Regions from separate parts of the Lactobacillus sp. RTP31084st1_F9_RTP31084_210423 genome, predicted to be linked through region 1. Evidence: predicted binding sites of a transcription regulator. Region 1 holds the regulator's gene; each other region holds the start of a gene.

Region 1 (6,558 bases):
GAAATGTTGAATTAGCGGCTGCCTTACTAGGCCAACCATATGAAACTTCAGGTATTATTGTTCATGGGTTTAGAAGGGGACATAAAATAGGCTTCCCGACTGCTAATCTTGATATTTCTGATGCTAAAGTTTTACCAGCTGAGGGAGTTTATGCAACCAGGGCTAAAATAAATGGAAAATGGCATGATGCTATGACTAGTGTTGGTTACAACGAAACTTTTAAAACAAACCACGGTTTAACAATTGAAACGAATATTTTTAATTTCGATGAGGAAGCATATGGTGAACCATTAACTTTAGCGTGGTACAAGTTTATACGTTCAAATAAAAAATTTTCTGGAATTGAAGAATTATCACGTCAACTAGACCAAGATAAACGAAATATAAAGCAATATTTCTATGATTTAGAAAAATAATTATTTGGATCTATCTTTTTATAATTAATGTGATAAAATGTCTTTATCAATTGAAATCTAATATTGAAAGAAGGTTACGCCATTGCGTTTTTAATCTTGCAAAATAGCATAGTTGAATTTTAATAATTATTTTTTCTTTTATAGGGGACAACTGTGCACTTTTGACAAGATTGAACGTAGATGGAATATCTTCTTTTTTGCTTAATAAGGAGAAAGTCTGCACTTGTCAAAAGTGTAGGCTTTTTTCGTGAGGTGATTATATGAGCAATATTAAGATTTCAAACCTTTCTTTTAAATATTCCGACAGTAGTGAAAATATTTTTAATAATTTAAATTTAGATTTGGATAGTAGTTGGAAATTAGGACTTGTAGGCAGAAATGGTAGAGGAAAGACAACATTCTTGAATCTGTTACGTGGAAAATTGCAAGGAACAGGAGCCATCAAAGCTAACCTTGAATTTAATTACTTTCCTCTTTATGTAGAAAATGAAGAACAATTAACTCTCTCTGCTTTAGAAGAACAAGTTCAATTTGACCGGTGGGAACTTGAACGTGAATTGAATTTAATGCAAGTAGACGCTAATCTTATTTGGCAACCTTTTAATACTTTAAGTGGAGGGGAGCAAACTAAGATATTATTAGCTCTATCTTTTATTAATAAGGATGCTTTTCCATTAATTGACGAACCAACGAATCATTTAGACGAAGAGTCGCGAAAACAAGTGGTTAGATATTTGCAAAAACATTCGCAAGGTTATATTGTTGTGAGTCATGATCGAGATTTTTTAAATCAGGTAACTAATCATGTTCTTGCAATTGAAAATACAGAGATTCATTTATATCAGGGAAATTATGCAAGCTATGAAGATACTAAAGAGAAGCGTGATAAGTTTAACCGGGAGAAAAATGAAAAACTCCGTGGTCAAATTAAAACTTTAAATGCAAGTAGACAGCGTATTAAAGGATATTCACTTCAATCAGAAAATAATAAAAAAGCTAGTGCACATAAGAATGAAATTCATGCAGATATTAATAAGGGATTTTTTGGTCATAAGGCTGCTAAGATAATGAAAAGATCAAAAAATATTGAAAGAAGGATGAATAAAGATATCCAAGATAGAAAAGGTTTAATAAGGAATGTTGAATCTGTGCCAGAATTAGAGATGAATTTTCAACCAAACTATCACTCGACTTTATTAGAAACTCGGCATTTAGATTTGAAAGTTCAAGATAAAAAGTTATTTAAAGACCTAAATTTAATTGTTAAAAAACGAGGAATTGTTTCCCTTGAGGGAAAAAATGGATCGGGAAAATCTACTTTTTTGAAAAGTGTTTTAAATAAAAATATAGATGTAACTTATCAAGGAATTTTAAGTTTAACTAATGGTTTAAAAATTTCCTATTTACCACAAAATTTTGTAGAATATTCAGGCACTTTGGCAGAATTTGTTCAAAAGGAACATTTGTCTTATGAGAAAATGCTTAATATGCTTAGAAAAATGGGTTTTCCTAGAACAAGTTTTGAGACGAGAATTGAAGAAATGAGTATGGGGCAGCAAAAAAGAGTGGCCATTGCTAAGTCATTAGTTGAAGAGGCTGACCTTTATCTGTGGGATGAGCCAGCAAATTACCTAGATGTGTTTAACCAAGATCAATTAATTGATGTTTTAAAGAAGGTTAAACCAGCGATGCTTTTAGTTGAGCATGATGAGTATTTTATTAGTCAAGTAGCAAGTAAACGGATAAAATTAAAGGTAGATGACTAGCAGATTGTATAGAAAGAATAAAAATGGCATTTGATTATAAAAAAGAATATAAAAATTTGTATCATCCAAAAAAGCAACCTGAAATTATTAAGGTTCCTAAAATGAATTACATCGCAGTTTCAGGAAGTGGAGATCCTAATCAGGAAGATGGGACTTATCACAAGGCGTTAGAATTACTTTATGGGCTTGCCTATACTATCAAGATGAGCAAAAAAAGTGAGCATAAAATTCCAGGATATTTTGATTATGTAGTGCCACCACTTGAAGGACTATGGTGGTCAAAAGATAAGCAAAAAATTGATTATGCTCACAAGGAGAACTTCGCCTGGATATCGATGATTCGACTGCCTGATTTTGTTACAGAAAAAGAATTTAATTGGGCAGTTAAGACAGCTACTGAGAAGAAAAAGCAAGATTTTTCTCAAGTTAAATTCTTTACTTATGATGAAGGACTTTGCGCTCAGGTAATGCACATTGGTAGTTATGATGATGAGCCAGCGACAATTGAAGAGATACATCGATTTGTAAAAAAAGAAAATTATCAGATAGATATTCAAAATCCACGCTATCATCATGAAATATATTTAAGTGATCCAAGGAGAACTAAGACTGAAAGGCGTAAAACTGTAATTAGACTACCAATTAAATGATTAAGGTAAGCACTTGTTGCTTACCTTTTTTTATAAAAAACAAATTTAATTAGCACTCTGCTTGCACAATTGCTAAGTTATGGTATCATATTAATTGTTAGCACAAGAGGAAGAAGAGTGCTAATGATGGGGGCGAGAAAATGTTGACTGAACGGCAAGAACTTATTTTAAAGACTATTATTATGGACTTTACTCAGTCTCATGAGCCAGTAGGTTCTAAGACCGTGATGAATCAACTGCCTGTCAAGGTTTCAAGTGCTACAGTTCGAAATGAAATGGCGGCACTAGAGGAAAAGGGACTACTTGAGAAGACTCATTCTTCAAGTGGTAGAATTCCTTCAACTGCTGGTTATCGATATTACTTAGATCATTTGATTAATCCCGTAAAAATACCAGCATCCGTCTATAATCGAATTATTTATCAATTAGACCAACCCTTTCAACAAGTTAATGAAATCGTACAAGAAGCTGCAAAAATTCTGTCTGATTTAACTAACTACACTGCTTTTGCAGCGGGTCCTGAAACTCGCTCGGTTAAAGTAACTGGTTTTAGGATCGTTCCCCTTTCAAGCCATCAAGTGATGGCAATATTAGTTACGGATGACGGTAATGTAAAGAATCAAATCTACACGTTACCTCATCATACAAATGGGGAAGAGATTGAAAAAGCAGTTCGACTAATTAATGATCAATTAGTTGGAAAGCCACTTAGTTCAGTTAATGAAGTGTTACTTAAGAGAATTGCAGACCATCTAGTTGCTGGTGGATCAGCACCTGAAATTTTGGATTTGCTTCAAGATGTTATTAAGGATGCTGCTAGTGAGCAAATGTATGTGGATGGTCAGATTAATCTTTTGAGTAATTATGAAAGTGACGATTTAGCTAAAGTTAAATCTCTCTACAAATTAATTGATCAAAATGATGCTATTTCAAGCTTGATTGGTTTTAATCCTAAAGATGAAATTAAGAATGATTCAAAGTCGAAAGTTCAAGTTAAGTTAGGTTCTGAATTACAATCAGATCTACTTGAAGATTATAGTTTGTTGACTGCACAATATAGCGTTGGTAAATATGGTAAAGGAACAATAGCATTACTTGGACCAACTAACATGCCATACTCGCAGATGATCGGATTACTCGAGTATTTTAGGAATGAACTAGCAAAGAAATTGTTAGATTATTATGGTAGATTTAAGTAAGGAGGTTAGCTGTGAGTAAAGAAGAGTTTCCGCATGAAAAAGATTTAAAAGACGAGGTGACCCCAGATAAGGCACCAAAGAAAGATCCAAAAGCAACTCCGAAAGAGGAAGTTAAGGAAAATCCAGCAAAAGATTATGAAAAAGAAATCGCTGAATTGAGAGCTAAGAATAAGGATCTTGAAGATAAATATCTACGTAGTGAAGCTGAGATTCAGAATATGCAAGCACGTTATGCAAAAGAGCGTGCGCAATTGATTAAATATGAATCTCAAAGCCTCGCTAAAGAAGTTTTGCCAGCAATGGATAACTTAGAACGCGCGTTAGCTGTTAAAGCAGATGATGAGGCAGCTAAGCAACTCCAAAAGGGTGTTCAGATGACACTTGACTCATTAGTTAAATCAATGAAAGATCAAGGAATCACTGAAATCAAAGCCGAAGGTGAAACTTTTGACCCTGCACTACATCAAGCTGTTCAAACTGTTGCAGCAGAAAATGATGATCAAAAGGATCACGTAGTTAAAGTTTTACAAAAAGGATATCAATATAAAGATAGAACATTAAGACCAGCAATGGTTGTAGTGGCTCAATAAGAAAGGAAGTTACATATATGTCAAAAGTTATTGGTATTGACTTAGGTACGACTAACTCAGCTGTTGCCGTACTTGAAGGAAAAGAACCTAAGATTATTACTAACCCAGAAGGTAACCGTACGACTCCTTCTGTAGTTGCCTTTAAGAATGGTGAAATTCAAGTTGGGGAAGTTGCTAAGCGTCAAGCTATTACTAACCCTAACACTATTGTTTCAATTAAGAGCCATATGGGTGAAGAAGGTTACAAGGTTAAGGTTGGCGACAAGGAATATACTCCACAAGAAATTTCAGCCTTTATTTTGCAATACATTAAAAAGTTTTCTGAAGATTACTTAGGTGAAAAGGTAACTGATGCAGTTATCACTGTTCCTGCTTATTTCAATGACGCACAACGTCAAGCTACTAAAGATGCCGGAAAGATTGCTGGTTTAAATGTTCAAAGAATTATCAACGAACCAACAGCTTCTGCTTTAGCATATGGTCTTGATAAAGATGAAAATGATGAAAAAGTTTTAGTATATGACCTTGGTGGTGGGACTTTTGATGTTTCCATCTTGCAACTAGGTGATGGTGTCTTCCAAGTATTATCAACTAATGGTGATACTCACCTTGGTGGTGATGACTTCGATAAGAGAATTATGGATTGGTTAATCCAAAACTTTAAGGAAGAAAATGGTGTTGACTTATCTAATGATAAGATGGCATTACAACGTTTAAAGGATGCTGCTGAAAAGGCTAAGAAAGACTTATCTGGCGTTTCATCAACTCACATTTCACTTCCATTCATTTCTGCTGGAGAAGCTGGTCCTCTTCACCTTGAAGCTGATTTAACTCGTGCTAAGTTTGATGAATTAACTGATGACTTAGTTCAAAAGACTAAGATTGCTTTTGACAATGCATTAAGTGATGCTGGCTTGAGCGTAAGTGATATTGACAAAGTTATTTTGAATGGTGGTTCAACTCGTATTCCTGCAGTTCAAAAAGCTGTTAAGGAATGGGCTGGAAAAGAACCTGATCACTCAATTAACCCTGATGAAGCTGTTGCTTTAGGTGCAGCAATTCAAGGTGGTGTTATTTCTGGTGATGTTAAGGATATCGTTTTACTTGATGTCACTCCATTATCACTTGGTATTGAAACTATGGGTGGTGTCTTCACTAAGTTAATTGATAGAAACACTACTATCCCAACTTCAAAGAGCCAAATCTTCTCAACTGCAGCAGATAATCAACCAGCTGTTGATGTTCACGTTCTTCAAGGTGAACGTCCAATGGCAGCAGATGATAAGACTTTAGGACGTTTTGAATTAACTGATATTCCACCAGCACCACGTGGTGTTCCACAAATTCAAGTTACTTTCGATATCGACAAGAATGGTATTGTAAATGTTTCTGCTAAGGATATGGGTACTGGTAAGGAACAAAAGATTACCATTAAGAGTTCTTCTGGTCTATCAGACGAAGAAATTAAGAAGATGCAAAAAGATGCTGAAGAGCATGCTGAAGAAGATAAGAAGAGTAAGGAAGAAGTTGATTTACGTAATGAAGTAGATCAATTAATCTTTACTACTGAAAAGACTTTGAAAGAAACTAAGGGTAAAGTTCCTGAAACTGAAACCAAGAATGTTCAAGATGCTTTGGATGCTTTGAAGAAAGCTCAAAAAGATAACAACTTGGATGAAATGAAAGAAAAGAAGGAAGCTTTATCAAAGGCTGCTCAAGATTTAGCTGTTAAACTTTACCAACAAAACGGTGGTGCTCAAGGTGCTGCTGGTCAAGCTGGACCTCAAGGAGCGCAAGGTGGTCAACCAAATAATGATAATGTCTCAAGCAACGGTCAAGGTGGTTCAACTGTTGATGGAGACTTTCACAAGGTAGACCCTGACAAGTAAAAAGATTTATAATTAAATCAAACAAGAAAAGAACTGCGTGATTGTAGT
Region 2 (6,558 bases), on a different contig from region 1:
GATTTTGAACCAAGATACTTTAACTAACGTTGCCTTAGTTGGTGTTGGTAATATGGGACATGCGCTTTTGAATTATAACTTCAAGCGTACTAATAATATCAGAATTAGCGCTGCTTTTGACATTAATCCTGAAATTACTGGAACAATTATGTCAGGTGTGCCTGTTTATGATATGAGTGAAATGAAGAAGCAGCTTCGTGAGCAACAAATTACGATTGCAATCCTTTGTGTACCGCAAACAGCAGCGCAAAAGACTGCCAATGAAATGTTTGATGCTGGGATTAAAGGGATCATGAACTTTACGCCACTTCGTTTATCTGCACCTTCTAGGGTTCGTGTACAAAATGTTGACTTGGCAACTGAACTTCAAACTTTAATCTATTTCCTGGATTCAGATAAAGATAAGAACAAAAAATAATTTACTATTAATATTGCTTTTGCACAAGCTTAATTAGGCTTGTGTATTTTTTATACATTTTTATTTGTAATCAGAAAGAAAATAATTTTAAGATAAATAGGCATAGAATTTTTAAATTTAGAAATAAGGTAGATAAAATGATTAAAAAAATGGCAGTTTATTGTGGTGCACGCTCAGGTAACCGCCCTGAATATGCTAAAGCTGCTTATGAATTTGGTAAAAAAATGGTAGACCACCAGATCGAGCTAGTCTATGGCGGAGGCAAGTATGGTTTAATGCGAGCCGTTGCTGATGGAGTTTTAGAAAATGGCGGTATTGTTCATGGCATTATTACTGAAGAATTAAAAGATCGTGGTGCAGCTTACGATAAGGTGCAAGATTTTCGCGTGGTCCCAAGTATGGATAAGCGAAAAGATACGATGATGAACTTGGCTGATGGGATGGTAGCTCTTCCTGGCAGTATTGGTACTTTAGAAGAAATAAGTCAAGCTATTTCTTGGACTGCAATTGGCGATAATGCTAAGCCCGTTGCTTTTTATAACTATGCTGGTTTTTATGATTATTTAGATAAGTTGTTGAAGCGCATGAATCAGGATGATTTTTTAGAAAATATTTACTTAGATACGGTCTATTTTGGAACTGATTTTGATAAGATTTTGCAGTTTATGGAGGATTATCAGGCTCCGGCTTATCGTGAATATTGATTTATTAAACTAAAGAAGCATAATCTAAATTTCCCCCTCGTATTTAGGTTCATGCTTCTTTTTTTGACCACTTAGAACTTTAAAATGACCGCTTAGTCAATTTCACTAGATTTTAATCTTATATTCATGTTTAATATAAATATCAAGAACGAAACAAGGAAGTGAGAATTGTGAAAGTTAAGCTTGAACTTGATCCAGATCAGCAAGAGACAGAAATAACGATTCATGCTAAAAGCTTAACGCCTGAAGTAGAAAGAATATATCATCAACTTCAAACTGATTCAGAACATCCTGATCAAATTGAGGGGATGATGGACAATACTTCTTATTATTTAAGTATTAACAATATTCTCTTTTTTGAAACAGACGCTAAGCAGGTAATGGCGCATACGACGAGGAATGCATATTTTGTTAAGTATAAATTATATGAACTAGAAAACTTATTAAGTGGACAGTTCATGCGAGTATCGAGATCGACTATTTTAAATTTAGATCAGATCTACGCTGTTACTAAATCGATTTCTAATTGTCAGATTAAGTTTCATGATTCCTATAAGACAGTCTATGTTTCAAGAAGATATTACCGAGATTTAAATGAAAGATTAAAAGAGAGAAGGGCATTATCATGAGAAAGGCCAGTTTTGGAAGAATTCTTTGGGGGTTAGGTTTACTTGCGGCAGCTGCGTTTTTGGTTTTAGATCAGCTCCACTTGATGCCATTAGAATTAGGCTTTTGGGCAATTTTTTGGACAGTAGTCTTTGGAGCAACCTTAATCACTTCTTTAATTAATAAAAGTTTAGGCGGCAGCATCTTTTCAATTGCTTTCCTATTAATCATTTATGCTAAACCACTTCATATTGAACGTATTGTTCCTTGGACAGTACTTTTAGCAGCATTCTTAATTTGGGGAGGTTTGAGATTAATCTTCAAAAAAAGCTGGAAGCCGACTGTGATTATCAATGGTGAAAAAGTTAATGCTAATTGGTCAGACCTGAAGGCACCACATAAATTTAAGGCTGAGCATGTATTTTCTGATACGTCTAGTTCAGATAATGATGACAATATTGTGATTAGCGAAAAGTTGTCTTCTACTTCACGTTATGTTCATTCGCAACACTTAGAAACGGTGACTGTGAATGTTTCAATGGGAGATGTTAATGTATATCTTGATTCAGCTAAGCCTGCTGGGGATGAAGTACTTGCTAACATCAATATGTCGATGGGAGATATAAATATTTACATTCCAACTTCTTGGAGAGTTGATGATCAACTTGAACATAAATTTGGTGATTTTACTATTGATGGTGATCAGCCAGCAGAAGGTCCAACATTAGTACTTCAAGGTCGTGCTAATATGGGGGATGTTACTATTAAGAGAGTTTAGAACTAGAAAAGTCAATCAGCTCTAATTTGAAGTAAAAATTAATTTGCTGTAAAATACTTGTAGTAAAGAAATACTTGTAGTATAAAAAAGAGAGCTACTGAGAATAGCTCTCTGAAGCACAAGCCGCTAAAAGTGCGGTGGCAAAATTATTATTAGCAAACTAAAAAGTCGCTATCAAACTCGGCCAAAAGTTATGGAGCGGTTTTTTTTGTTTGCTTATTTTTTCTTCCACAAATCGTGGATAGCCTTTATGAGCTTTTTTACGGCTTTTACCAACTTGGTCATATCTCGCACCAGCTTTACCAATAACAAGACAATACAATCCAAGAGCCCAATAAAGACATAGACAGCGCCAAGTAAGGCAACCATCAAGCAAAGTGTACCTCCTTTCAGTAAGATTCTGAACAATAGCTATTACACCATTGGCATCATCTCCTTAAACGAAAGTACCACCGCATATTTAACTTTTTGTGCTTGTTTAATTTTATCAAAAATTACAGACAATCCATATTGAATTTTTAAATAAATATTAAGTAAATTAGCACTTTTTAGCACTCAAACAATAAAAGTGCTAATTTTTGTGTCTAAATACTTGCTTTTCTTTTATAAACAAGGTACTATCGTAAATGTAAGTTAGCACTTATGAGATATGAGTGCTAAGTGATGTAATAATAGATTAAATATGTACAGGAGGGACTAACGTGTTACAACCAATTGGTGATCGCGTGATCGTTAAAGTAAAAGACGAAGAAGAAGAAAAAGTTGGAGGCATTGTCCTGGCTTCTAACGCTAAAGAAAAGCCTCAAATGGGTGAAATTATTGCCGTAGGAAATGGTAAGCGCAACGCAAACGGCGACTTAATTCCTATGTCAGTTGCAAAAGGTGAAACAGTATTCTTTGATAAATACTCTGGCACTAACTTGAAATACGAAGGCGAAAAGTACTTAGTACTTCGTGAAAGCGACTTATTAGCTGTCGTTAAGTAATTAAATTAGAAATAAAAGGTGGCATATAAATATGGCTAAAGACATTAAATTTTCTGAAAATGCAAGACGCTCATTATTAAAGGGTGTTGATAAATTAGCAGACACTGTTAAGACAACTTTAGGACCTAAGGGTAGAAATGTTGTTTTGGAAAAGAGCTATGGTGCTCCTGACATTACTAACGATGGTGTTACTATCGCTAAGAGTATTGACTTAGAAGATCACTTTGAAAACATGGGTGCAAAGCTTGTTTCTGAAGCTGCACAAAAGACTAACGATATTGCTGGTGACGGTACTACTACTGCTACTGTTTTAACTCAAGCAATTGTTCGTGAAGGTATGAAGAACGTTACTGCTGGTGCTAACCCAGTTGGTATTCGTCGCGGTATTGAAACTGCTACTAAGGCAGCTGTTGACGAATTACACAAGATCAGTCACAAGGTAAGCACCAAGGATGAAATTGCTCAAGTTGCTTCTGTTTCATCAGCTTCAACTGAAGTTGGTAACTTAATTGCTGACGCAATGGAAAAAGTTGGTCACGATGGTGTTATCACAATTGAAGAATCAAAGGGTATTGATACTGAACTTTCAGTAGTTGAAGGTATGCAATTCGATCGTGGTTACTTATCACAATACATGGTAACTGATAACGATAAGATGGAAGCAGACTTAGACAACCCTTACATTTTAATTACTGACAAGAAGATTTCTAACATTCAAGACATCTTGCCATTACTTCAAGAAATCGTTCAACAAGGTAAGAGTTTGTTAATCATTGCTGATGATGTTGATGGTGAAGCTCTTCCAACTCTTGTTTTGAACAAGATCCGTGGTACTTTCAATGTTGTTGCTGTTAAGGCTCCTGGCTTTGGCGATCGTCGTAAGGCAATGCTTGAAGATATCGCTATTTTAACTGGTGGTACTGTAATTTCTTCAGACTTAGGTCTTGAATTAAAGGACACTAAGATTGATCAATTAGGTAAGGCTGGCAAGGTCACTGTAACTAAGGATTCAACTACTATTGTTGAAGGTGCTGGCTCAAAGGATGCTATTAGTGAACGTGTTGACCAAATTAAGAAGCAAATTGCTGACACTACTTCAGACTTTGACCGTGAGAAGTTACAAGAACGTCTTGCTAAGCTTGCTGGTGGTGTTGCTGTTATCAAGGTTGGTGCTGCGACTGAAACTGAATTAAAGGAAAGAAAGTACAGAATCGAAGATGCCTTGAACGCAACCCGTGCCGCTGTTGAAGAAGGTTACGTTGCTGGTGGTGGTACTGCATTAGTTGATGTTATGAAGTCCATTCAAGGTAATGTTAAGGGCGATAGCCAAGACGCACAAACTGGTGTAAACATCGTTATGAAAGCTTTAGGTGCTCCTGTACGTCAAATTGCTGAAAATGCTGGTAAAGACGGTGCTGTTATCTTAGATCACTTAGAACATGAAGACCCAGAAATTGGTTACAATGCTGCAACTGACAAGTGGGAAAACATGGTTAAGGCTGGTATCATCGACCCAACTAAGGTAACTCGTTCAGCCCTTCAAAATGCTGCTTCAATTGCTGCTTTGTTGTTAACTACTGAAGCTGTCGTTGCTGATGCTCCAGAAGATGACAAGAACCAAGCCCCTGCAGCTCCAAACCCAGGTATGGGAATGGGAATGTAATTTAATTCCTAACAAAAAATAAGAAAGAATTATCATTATGACACTATTAGTTTACTGATAGGCATAATGTAAAAGAATCGAGCAATCGCTGATGGTTGCTCGATTCTTTTTTTATGGGCTTTGTAGGATTAAGGGATATTTCTTTAGTTTGTACGGCAATAAATATAAAAAAGTGAAATCGAATTCAATATTAGTATAGAATTTATAAAAATAAGTGTTATTATATAGTTGTCGATTGAAAACGTTATTTAATTAAGGAAATAACCATTTAGGTCTATTGGAGGTAATTTGTATGAGTAGTAATATGTTTGGAGATAAACACAACCATTATAGTATTAGAAAACTGTCCGTTGGGGCAGCATCTGTTTTAATTGGTGCCACAATTTACTTGGGGGGGGTAAACGCCCAAGCTGTACGCGCTGATAGTATTAATGGAGATGATACCGAACAAGTAGAGAAGAAGAATGAAGCTGATGCTAAGTCAGCAGAAGTAAAGACTACTGAACAAAAGCAAGAAAATAATAAGACAGCAGTTTCTGCTACTAATGAAAATGCTAAGCAAAATGTGGCTGAAAACACATCAGATAGTAAAAAGGTTGCATCAAATAGGGATGTTAATGTTATTAAAAACGATGACACTACTGATGAAAAAGCAGCTACTAAGTCTAGTGTTCAAGCAGATAAAGATGTTAATGCAAATAAGTTGGACACTAATACTGTTTCAGTGAATAAGCTTCAGAGAAATTTTAATGTTGCTGGACTTACTGAGAGCAAGGCTGCTAGTGTTGCAAATAGTGCCACTTCAGTCAAGGATTCAATGCAACAAAAGGTTACTAACTTGAAAAGTGAAGCAGGGGTTCAGAACATTAGAGGTGATGTGGTTGCTCGGACGGTAATATTAAACAAACCGAGTGGTCAAGAAACAATTAACCAGAAAGTACGATTTAAAGCATCGGTTAGTAGTTCAAATAAGTTTAACATAAACGGAAAAACAGGTATAGCGTATACTGCACAAATTATAGCTGCTGGATCAGACATTGATCTAAAAAAGTATAAAGTCACAGTTGATTCTGATACTGGTGAAATATTATCAGGTCAGGATTTGTATGATACACTTATGAATCTCCAACCAAGTGATTTTAAAGTTAATCTAGATGCTATCGATCAAAGCCAAATCGCCGTACCTGGTTATAGTTGGAAGATTACTAGTGCGACTCCAGCAGGAACAGATTTAGGAGCTGAAACATATACATTTGGTAATCCGCAAACGATTACGATAGATTATACTCGCGATGTCGAAGGTAATGTAACCAAAAAGGTTACAGAAATTATCGATAAGTTAGTAAATAATCAAATGACGACCGAACCAGCTAGAACAGTTATTCTAAAAAAGCCAACTGGGA
Region 3 (6,558 bases), on a different contig from region 1:
AGCAATTAAAAGATGGTGAAACGATCTGGTTTGGTTGTGATGTAGGCAAGCAAAGCGACCGTCAAAAGGGAATTTTAGCTGCTGATTTATATGAAACAGATACTGTTTTTAATATTGAAACTAAATTAAGTAAGAAAGAGCGTCTTGAAACTGGTGCTAGTGGCTCTACTCATGCAATGACCTTGGTTGGTGTAGATGTAGTTGATGGTAAGCCTCGTCAGTGGAAGGTTGAAAATTCTTGGGGAACCAAAGTTGGTGAAAAAGGCTACTTTGTAATGGACGATAAGTGGTTTGACGAATACCTCTTTAAGGTTGTAGTGAAGAAGCAATACTTACCTGAAAAATTAGTAAAGATTGCTGAAGGAGAAGCTACTCCAGTTCCTTGCTGGGATTCAATGGCTTAATTTTGGTGATAAACAGATGGATATTGAATTAGTTAAGCAGTTTACCCAAGATCATTTAAAAGGTGAAAAAACAGGACATGACTACTATCATGGACAACGAGTAGCAAACTTAGCTACAAAAATGTATTTAAGTGATTATCCCGATGCGCATGCAGATAGCCGAGTTGTTGCTATTATTCAGACCGGTAGTTACTTACACGATACAATTGATGAGAAAATTTGCGATGACCCAAGTAAGGTAGTTGCAGAAATTAAAGAGTTACTACCTAAAGTTGGATTTACTGAGTTAGAAGCACAAGATATTTTATTTACGATTCAGCACATGTCTTTTTCTGCAAATATTGAACATCACTACAAGTTACCCTTGAGTGGACAATATGTGCAAGATGCAGATCGAATTGAAAGTTTAGGTGCAATCGGAATCGCACGAGCATTTACTTATGGCGGAAAGCATGGAAATAAGATCTATGATCCAGAGATTAAGCCTGAAAAGTTAGTAAGTCATGACCAATATCGTAACCATGTTGAGACAACGATTAATCACTTCTATGAAAAATTATTTGATTTAGAGGGATTGATGAATACTCCTGCTGCTAAGAAAGAAGCACATCGAAGAACTGAATATATGCGTGAATTCGTTCAAGAATTTATGGATGAATGGAATGTGTAAGATAATAAAGCTAGCTAATCTTTTGGCTAGCTTTATTATTCACTTAATTAAGGGGATGAAGTCATGTCTTATATTGCAGATTATACTAATAGTTATGACATTCGTGGACAACGAATTACAATTACTGCGCCTGCTCGTTTTGACGAGAATACTGGTAAGGTAATTGCTGACTTAGAACTTGATGATCATGCAGCAAAATTAGCTTTGGAAAAGTATCGGAGAAAGTTTGGCATTATTTCACCAACTGATCTTAAAAATTTACGACATCATTGGAATTTTAGTAAAGAAAAATTTGCTGAAGTTTTGGGATGGAATGTGGCAACAATAGCTCTTTATGAAGCCGGAGCTGTGCCATCGATTAGTGATAATCGTTTACTAAAGATTTTAATTAAAAATCCCAAACTTATGGAAAAGTTTATTGAAGATAGTGAAAAAGAAGAATTATAAAAGGGCTCTGTGTCTATAGCGACGCAAATCCCTTTTTATCAATATATTTTATTTTCACTAAGCAAGTGAATCCCAAGCTGGAAGTGGAGTAGGCTTGCTTTCTGCAAGTTTCTTTTGATCGTCAGTTAAGAATTCTTTTCTAACAACTACTTCATAAACAAACTCATCAAACCATTTATCACTCATTGTGAAGTAACCCTTACGGCCTGACTTTTCACTCCATGAGTTTTCAACTTTCCACTTACGGATTTCGCCTTTGTCTAAGTCGACACCAACTAAGGTCATTGCGTGACTAACTTCACCTTCGCCAGTAGCTAATCTTTCAGCCTTAGTCATGTAAGTATCAACGTCAAATAATTCGTCGGTCTTGTATAACTCAGTATCTAAATAACCAGTCTTGCGGTCCATTTCTTTTAAGACATCATTACCAAACCAAACGCTTTCGCCATCCTTAAGTTGCTTGATTGCAGCTTCTTTTAAGTATTCGATTGGTACATTCAAGAAAGTAATTGGAAGTCCGCCATTAACGTTATCTTCGAATGGAAGTGAGTAAAGCTTGCCATATTCGTGGTCAGGTGCATTAGTCAAGCAAACGTAGTCATCGAAGTTAACATCCCAATACTTGTTGAAGAATTCAACTGGAGTTAAGTTCTTATCTAAGTGCAATTTTTTATCGTCGTCGCGATACTCTAAGTCAAATGTCTTAGGAGGCTCGCCAACAGCAATCGCAGTCATACGGTAGATTTCACTTAAGAATTCTTTGCGCTTCTTTTCAACTTCTTCAGTTTTGCCTGCTTGAACTAATTTACGTAAAACTAAGGCATCTTTTCTTTCCTTACGAGCTAAAGCATCAGCTAAGCCAGCAGTGTGATTGGTATTAAAACTTTCAGGCATTGCATTAGTTGGGACAACACCGTACTTCTTAACTAGTGAAGCAGCCATTGCCCATTGACCACCATCTGAACCGGCAAAATTCATATATGCTTTAACAGTACGATCATCTAATGGCTTATCAGCAGAATCAATGATTGCGTCGTAGAAGATATTTGCACGTTCAATTTTATCCCAGAAGAAGTTATATGCTTGAGATAAAGTGAAGTTCTTAGCCTTATACTTTTTACCAAAGTCATGACGTAAGGTGTTTAAAGTAGCAAATAACCAGCAACGTCCTGATTGCATTTGGTTAGTAACATTATCAGTTTCCACTTCAACAGAGAAAACATCATTTAAGCGGTTAGTAACTGTTGGGTTAAATGAAGCTTCTAAAACACCGGAACGCATTGCTGCGCGAGAAACAACTTCATTGCGTGAATTATCAAAGTCATTACGGAATTGATCAATTTCTTGTAGGGTTAATTCATGAGACATGTAATTTTACACTCCTTTAATTTTTTTATCATGTTTTTCATTATCTTTACTATACAGCAAATGACGACTTAATACACTAATTTTGTTGAATGAAAGTAGCTTTCATAAGTATGACAAGGGACAATATGAAGTATAATATTGATAATAATATCGGAGGTAAGAACTATGAAAAAGAATATTTTTGTATCAGGAATTACCCTAATGACAATGCTTCTTGCTGTAGGTTGCAGCAATAGTGCCAATCAATCTAGTACTAATAACGAAGCAAAAAGCAGTAAGACAAGTCACAAGAAGAGTCATAAGGCTAAGAAACACACTACTAAGAAAGATAAGACTGATGTAGATACTGATGATTCAGAAACTACTAATTCTGATAAGAAGAGCGATAAGAGTAGTGAAAATTCAAGTAATACTACCAGCAAAAAGACTAATAAGAACAAATCAACTGACTCTAACAATTCTTCTGATTCAACTGGATCAACTAATTCGAACAATGCATCAAATTCAGCTGCATCTAACACCCAAACTAATGGTAATAGTCAAAATGCATCATCATCTCATAATGCTTCAGATGCCATGTTTAACAAGATGGTTTCTGACACAATTAAAGAGCATGGTTATTCAAGTAATTATGGTCCAGACAACTTTACCTTAATTGATGGTGGCAATGGTCAATACTCTTTAGCTGAAAAGTCAACTGGAACAATTGTTGGTCATTATTCAGTCAAGAATGGTGAACTTTACAAGCAAGACATTCTTACCGGAAACGATGTTAAGGTTAAATAATGGTTTACTATCAAAAAATGACGCCAGAAGGCTATCAAGAAATTAAAGACGAGATAGCCCGTTTAAAAAAAGATCGACCACGTAGAATTAAAATTTTGCAAGAAGCTCGTAGTATGGGAGACTTGTCAGAAAATTCAGAATATACGACTGCTAAGATGGAATTAGGGCATTTGCAGAGTCGACTGCGTTATCTAGATAAACAATTAAGATATTCAGAAATTATTCAAAAAGATAAAAGTGGCACAATTGATTTAGGTTCAAATGTAAAACTGCTTTTTGAAGGTGATGATGATGCGGAAGAATACCGGATTGTTGGTAGAATGGAAGCAGACCTGGCTAAAGGAAAAATATCTTTTGATTCTCCTTTAGGACAGGCCTTAATGAAGCAAAAAGCTGGTGCAACAGTAACTGTTGAAGCACCAGCTGGAAGTTATGATGTAAAAATTATTGCAGTAAATTAAAAAGCACCTCGCTTTGCGGGATGCCTTTTTTGTAAGCAATCAAATTTATTCAATTGTGATTGTGTTTTCTTTGTCTTCTTCAGTTAATTTTGGCAAGGTAATGGTTAAAACGCCGTCGATGTCCTTAGCAGAAATTTCTTTAGAATCAACATCAGGAATACGATAGCTTCTTTGAATGTGACCAACGCTTCTTTCACGGTGAATAAGGTTGCCATTCTTGTCATCTAAGTTGTCAAATGAGTCGCGGCTACCTGAAACATTCAAGATGCCATCTTTATAAGAAACTTTAATGTCTTTCCTATCCATTCCTGGCATGTCGACTTTAACGATATAGTCCTTGTCTGTTTCAGCTACATCAGATTGCATAATGTTCTTAATTGAACTATCGTCAAAAAAGTCTTTTGGAAAACTAAACCAATCGCTTAATTGATCCATCATATTATCATTGTTACGATTCTTCATCATTTCGTTTGCCATAATAAAACTTCCTTCCATTACGCTCTCTACACTTTCTATTGTAGTAGGTCAGAATAGAATGTAAAATATTTAGCACTCTAATTGACAAAGTGCTAATTTTAGCACAAAAAAATAGGATTTAGAGTAATTCTAGATCCTATTTTTCATGATTAGTCTAAGTCTTTGCCGTTAGATTCAATAACTTTCTTGTACCAGTCAAAGGAATCTTTCTTTGAACGCTCAAGTGTTCCTTCACCCTTGTCATTTTTATCAACGTAAATAAAGCCATAACGCTTGTCCATTTGACCAGTTCCAGCTGATACTAAGTCAATGCATCCCCAAGGAAGATAACCCATCAAGTCAACACCATCTAAAACGACAGCCTTTTCCATTTGTTCAATGTGCTTTCTTAAGTAATCGATTCTATATGGGTCATGAACTGAGCCATCAGCTTCGCGTTTGTCATAAGCACCAAGACCATTTTCAACAATAAAGAGTGGCTTGTGGTAGCGATCAGTTAAGTGGTTAAGAGAAATTCTTAAACCTTCTGGATCGATTTCCCAACCCCAGTCACTACGTTGCAATGTAGGATTTTCAACAATTGCTTCTTGTAAGTCAGTTAACTCATCAGGTTTAACTTTCTTACTTGAGACAGTAGTTGATTGGTAGTATGAAAAGCCAACGTAATCAACAGTACCTTCCTTTAAGGCAATCTTATCTTCTTCAGTAATATCTGGACGGTAGCCATTTCTTTCAATGTAGTCTTCAACTGCATTTGGATATTCACCATTAACGTGAACGTCAGAGAAGAAGTCACGTCTTTGTTCAAACTTATCAGCAAGTAAGACATCGTCTGAAGATGGAGTTAAAGGCCGAACAGGTGAGTAATTAATCATACAGCCAATTTGGAAGTCTGGATTAATCTTGTGTCCTTCTTTAACTGCTAAAGCAGAAGCAACTAATTCATAGTGAGCTGCTTGATACATTGCTGCTTCTTTTTCTTTATCGCCCATTCCATTCTTGAATAAAATTCCGGAGTTAGTTGCCATCAAGAAGTCATTGTTAAAACTAGATTGGTTGTCAATTTCGTTAAAGGTCATCCAGTACTTAACCTTGTTCTTGTAACGCTTGAAGCATACGCGAGCAAAGCGAACAAAGTAGTCAATTAATTTACGATTAGTGAAACCGCCATATTCTTTAACTAAGTGATAAGGAATTTCAAAGTGAGAAAGAGTGATTACAGGTTCAATACCGTATTTGTGGCATTCGTCAAATAAGTCATCATAGAATTTAAGACCTGCTTCATTAGGTTCTTTTTCGTCGCCCTTAGGAAAAATTCTAGTCCAAGCAATTGAAGTACGAAAAGCTTTAAACCCCATTTCAGCCATTAATTTGATATCGCCCTTGTAATGGTGGTAAAAATCAATAGCATCATGGTTAGGGTAGTTCTTACCAGGGATGACGCCATCTGTGATTTCACGTGGTTTAGTTGCGGATCCTACAGTCATTACATCGGCAACTGACATTCCTTTCCCGTCTTCATTCCATGCACCTTCAAGTTGGTGGGCAGCAACAGCGCCGCCCCATAAAAAGCCTTTTGGCATAGTGTATCCAGTCATATTCAATACATCCTTTCTAAAGTAAGCGTTTTCGAAGTTCATTCTACAAATTAAAAACTCGCTTGTAAAGTTAAAAAGTATAGAATTTTATTTTTATAATAAAACAGTTTTTATTGTTGCAACCGTTTTCAATTAGTAGTATTATACAGGTGTTGTCTGAATTGTTCGGGAACAATATTGAAAGGGCAGATACAATAATGACTAAAAAAGATCAGAGTTTAGAACAAAAGAAACATGACATGAGTGTAAGATCTATAAATTTTAGCCGCTATTTAATGATTCGTTATTTTTCTGCGGCGTTCTTATTCACTAATCTATTTTGGTTAGTTTTTGCAATTTGCTACAAA

Evidence for each region. The regulator HrcA, encoded in region 1, represses chaperone genes, less so after heat shock. The targets are predictions, from matches to a motif close to TTAGCACTCNNNNNNNNNGAGTGCTAA.
Region 2: the regulator HrcA is predicted to act here: its motif matches at 3,055-3,081, upstream of groES (co-chaperone GroES).
Region 3: the regulator HrcA is predicted to act here: its motif matches at 4,683-4,709, upstream of AB5359_RS06145 (Hsp20/alpha crystallin family protein).

Annotation. Positions count from the first base shown of each region.
Region 1 covers NZ_JBCOVH010000001.1:726,623-733,180, reverse strand. The annotation lists gene ribF (riboflavin biosynthesis protein RibF) at 1-416, shown strand, start outside; gene abc-f (ribosomal protection-like ABC-F family protein) at 677-2,182, shown strand; gene AB5359_RS03610 (GyrI-like domain-containing protein) at 2,206-2,832, shown strand; gene hrcA (heat-inducible transcriptional repressor HrcA) at 2,973-4,031, shown strand; gene grpE (nucleotide exchange factor GrpE) at 4,043-4,621, shown strand; gene dnaK (molecular chaperone DnaK) at 4,639-6,510, shown strand.
Region 2 covers NZ_JBCOVH010000002.1:378,184-384,741, forward strand. The annotation lists gene AB5359_RS07210 (redox-sensing transcriptional repressor Rex) at 1-418, shown strand, start outside; gene AB5359_RS07215 (TIGR00730 family Rossman fold protein) at 556-1,122, shown strand; gene AB5359_RS07220 (LytTR family DNA-binding domain-containing protein) at 1,293-1,751, shown strand; gene AB5359_RS07225 (hypothetical protein) at 1,748-2,506, shown strand; gene groES (co-chaperone GroES) at 3,208-3,492, shown strand; gene groL (chaperonin GroEL) at 3,524-5,155, shown strand; partial or broken gene AB5359_RS07240 (Rib/alpha-like domain-containing protein) at 5,448-6,558, shown strand, end outside.
Region 3 covers NZ_JBCOVH010000002.1:181,775-188,332, forward strand. The annotation lists gene AB5359_RS06115 (C1 family peptidase) at 1-404, shown strand, start outside; gene AB5359_RS06120 (HD domain-containing protein) at 421-1,074, shown strand; gene AB5359_RS06125 (transcriptional regulator) at 1,138-1,521, shown strand; gene AB5359_RS06130 (C1 family peptidase) at 1,579-2,889, opposite strand; gene AB5359_RS06135 (hypothetical protein) at 3,055-3,675, shown strand; gene greA (transcription elongation factor GreA) at 3,675-4,136, shown strand; gene AB5359_RS06145 (Hsp20/alpha crystallin family protein) at 4,182-4,613, opposite strand; gene AB5359_RS06150 (6-phospho-beta-glucosidase) at 4,763-6,211, opposite strand; gene AB5359_RS06155 (hypothetical protein) at 6,409-6,558, shown strand, end outside.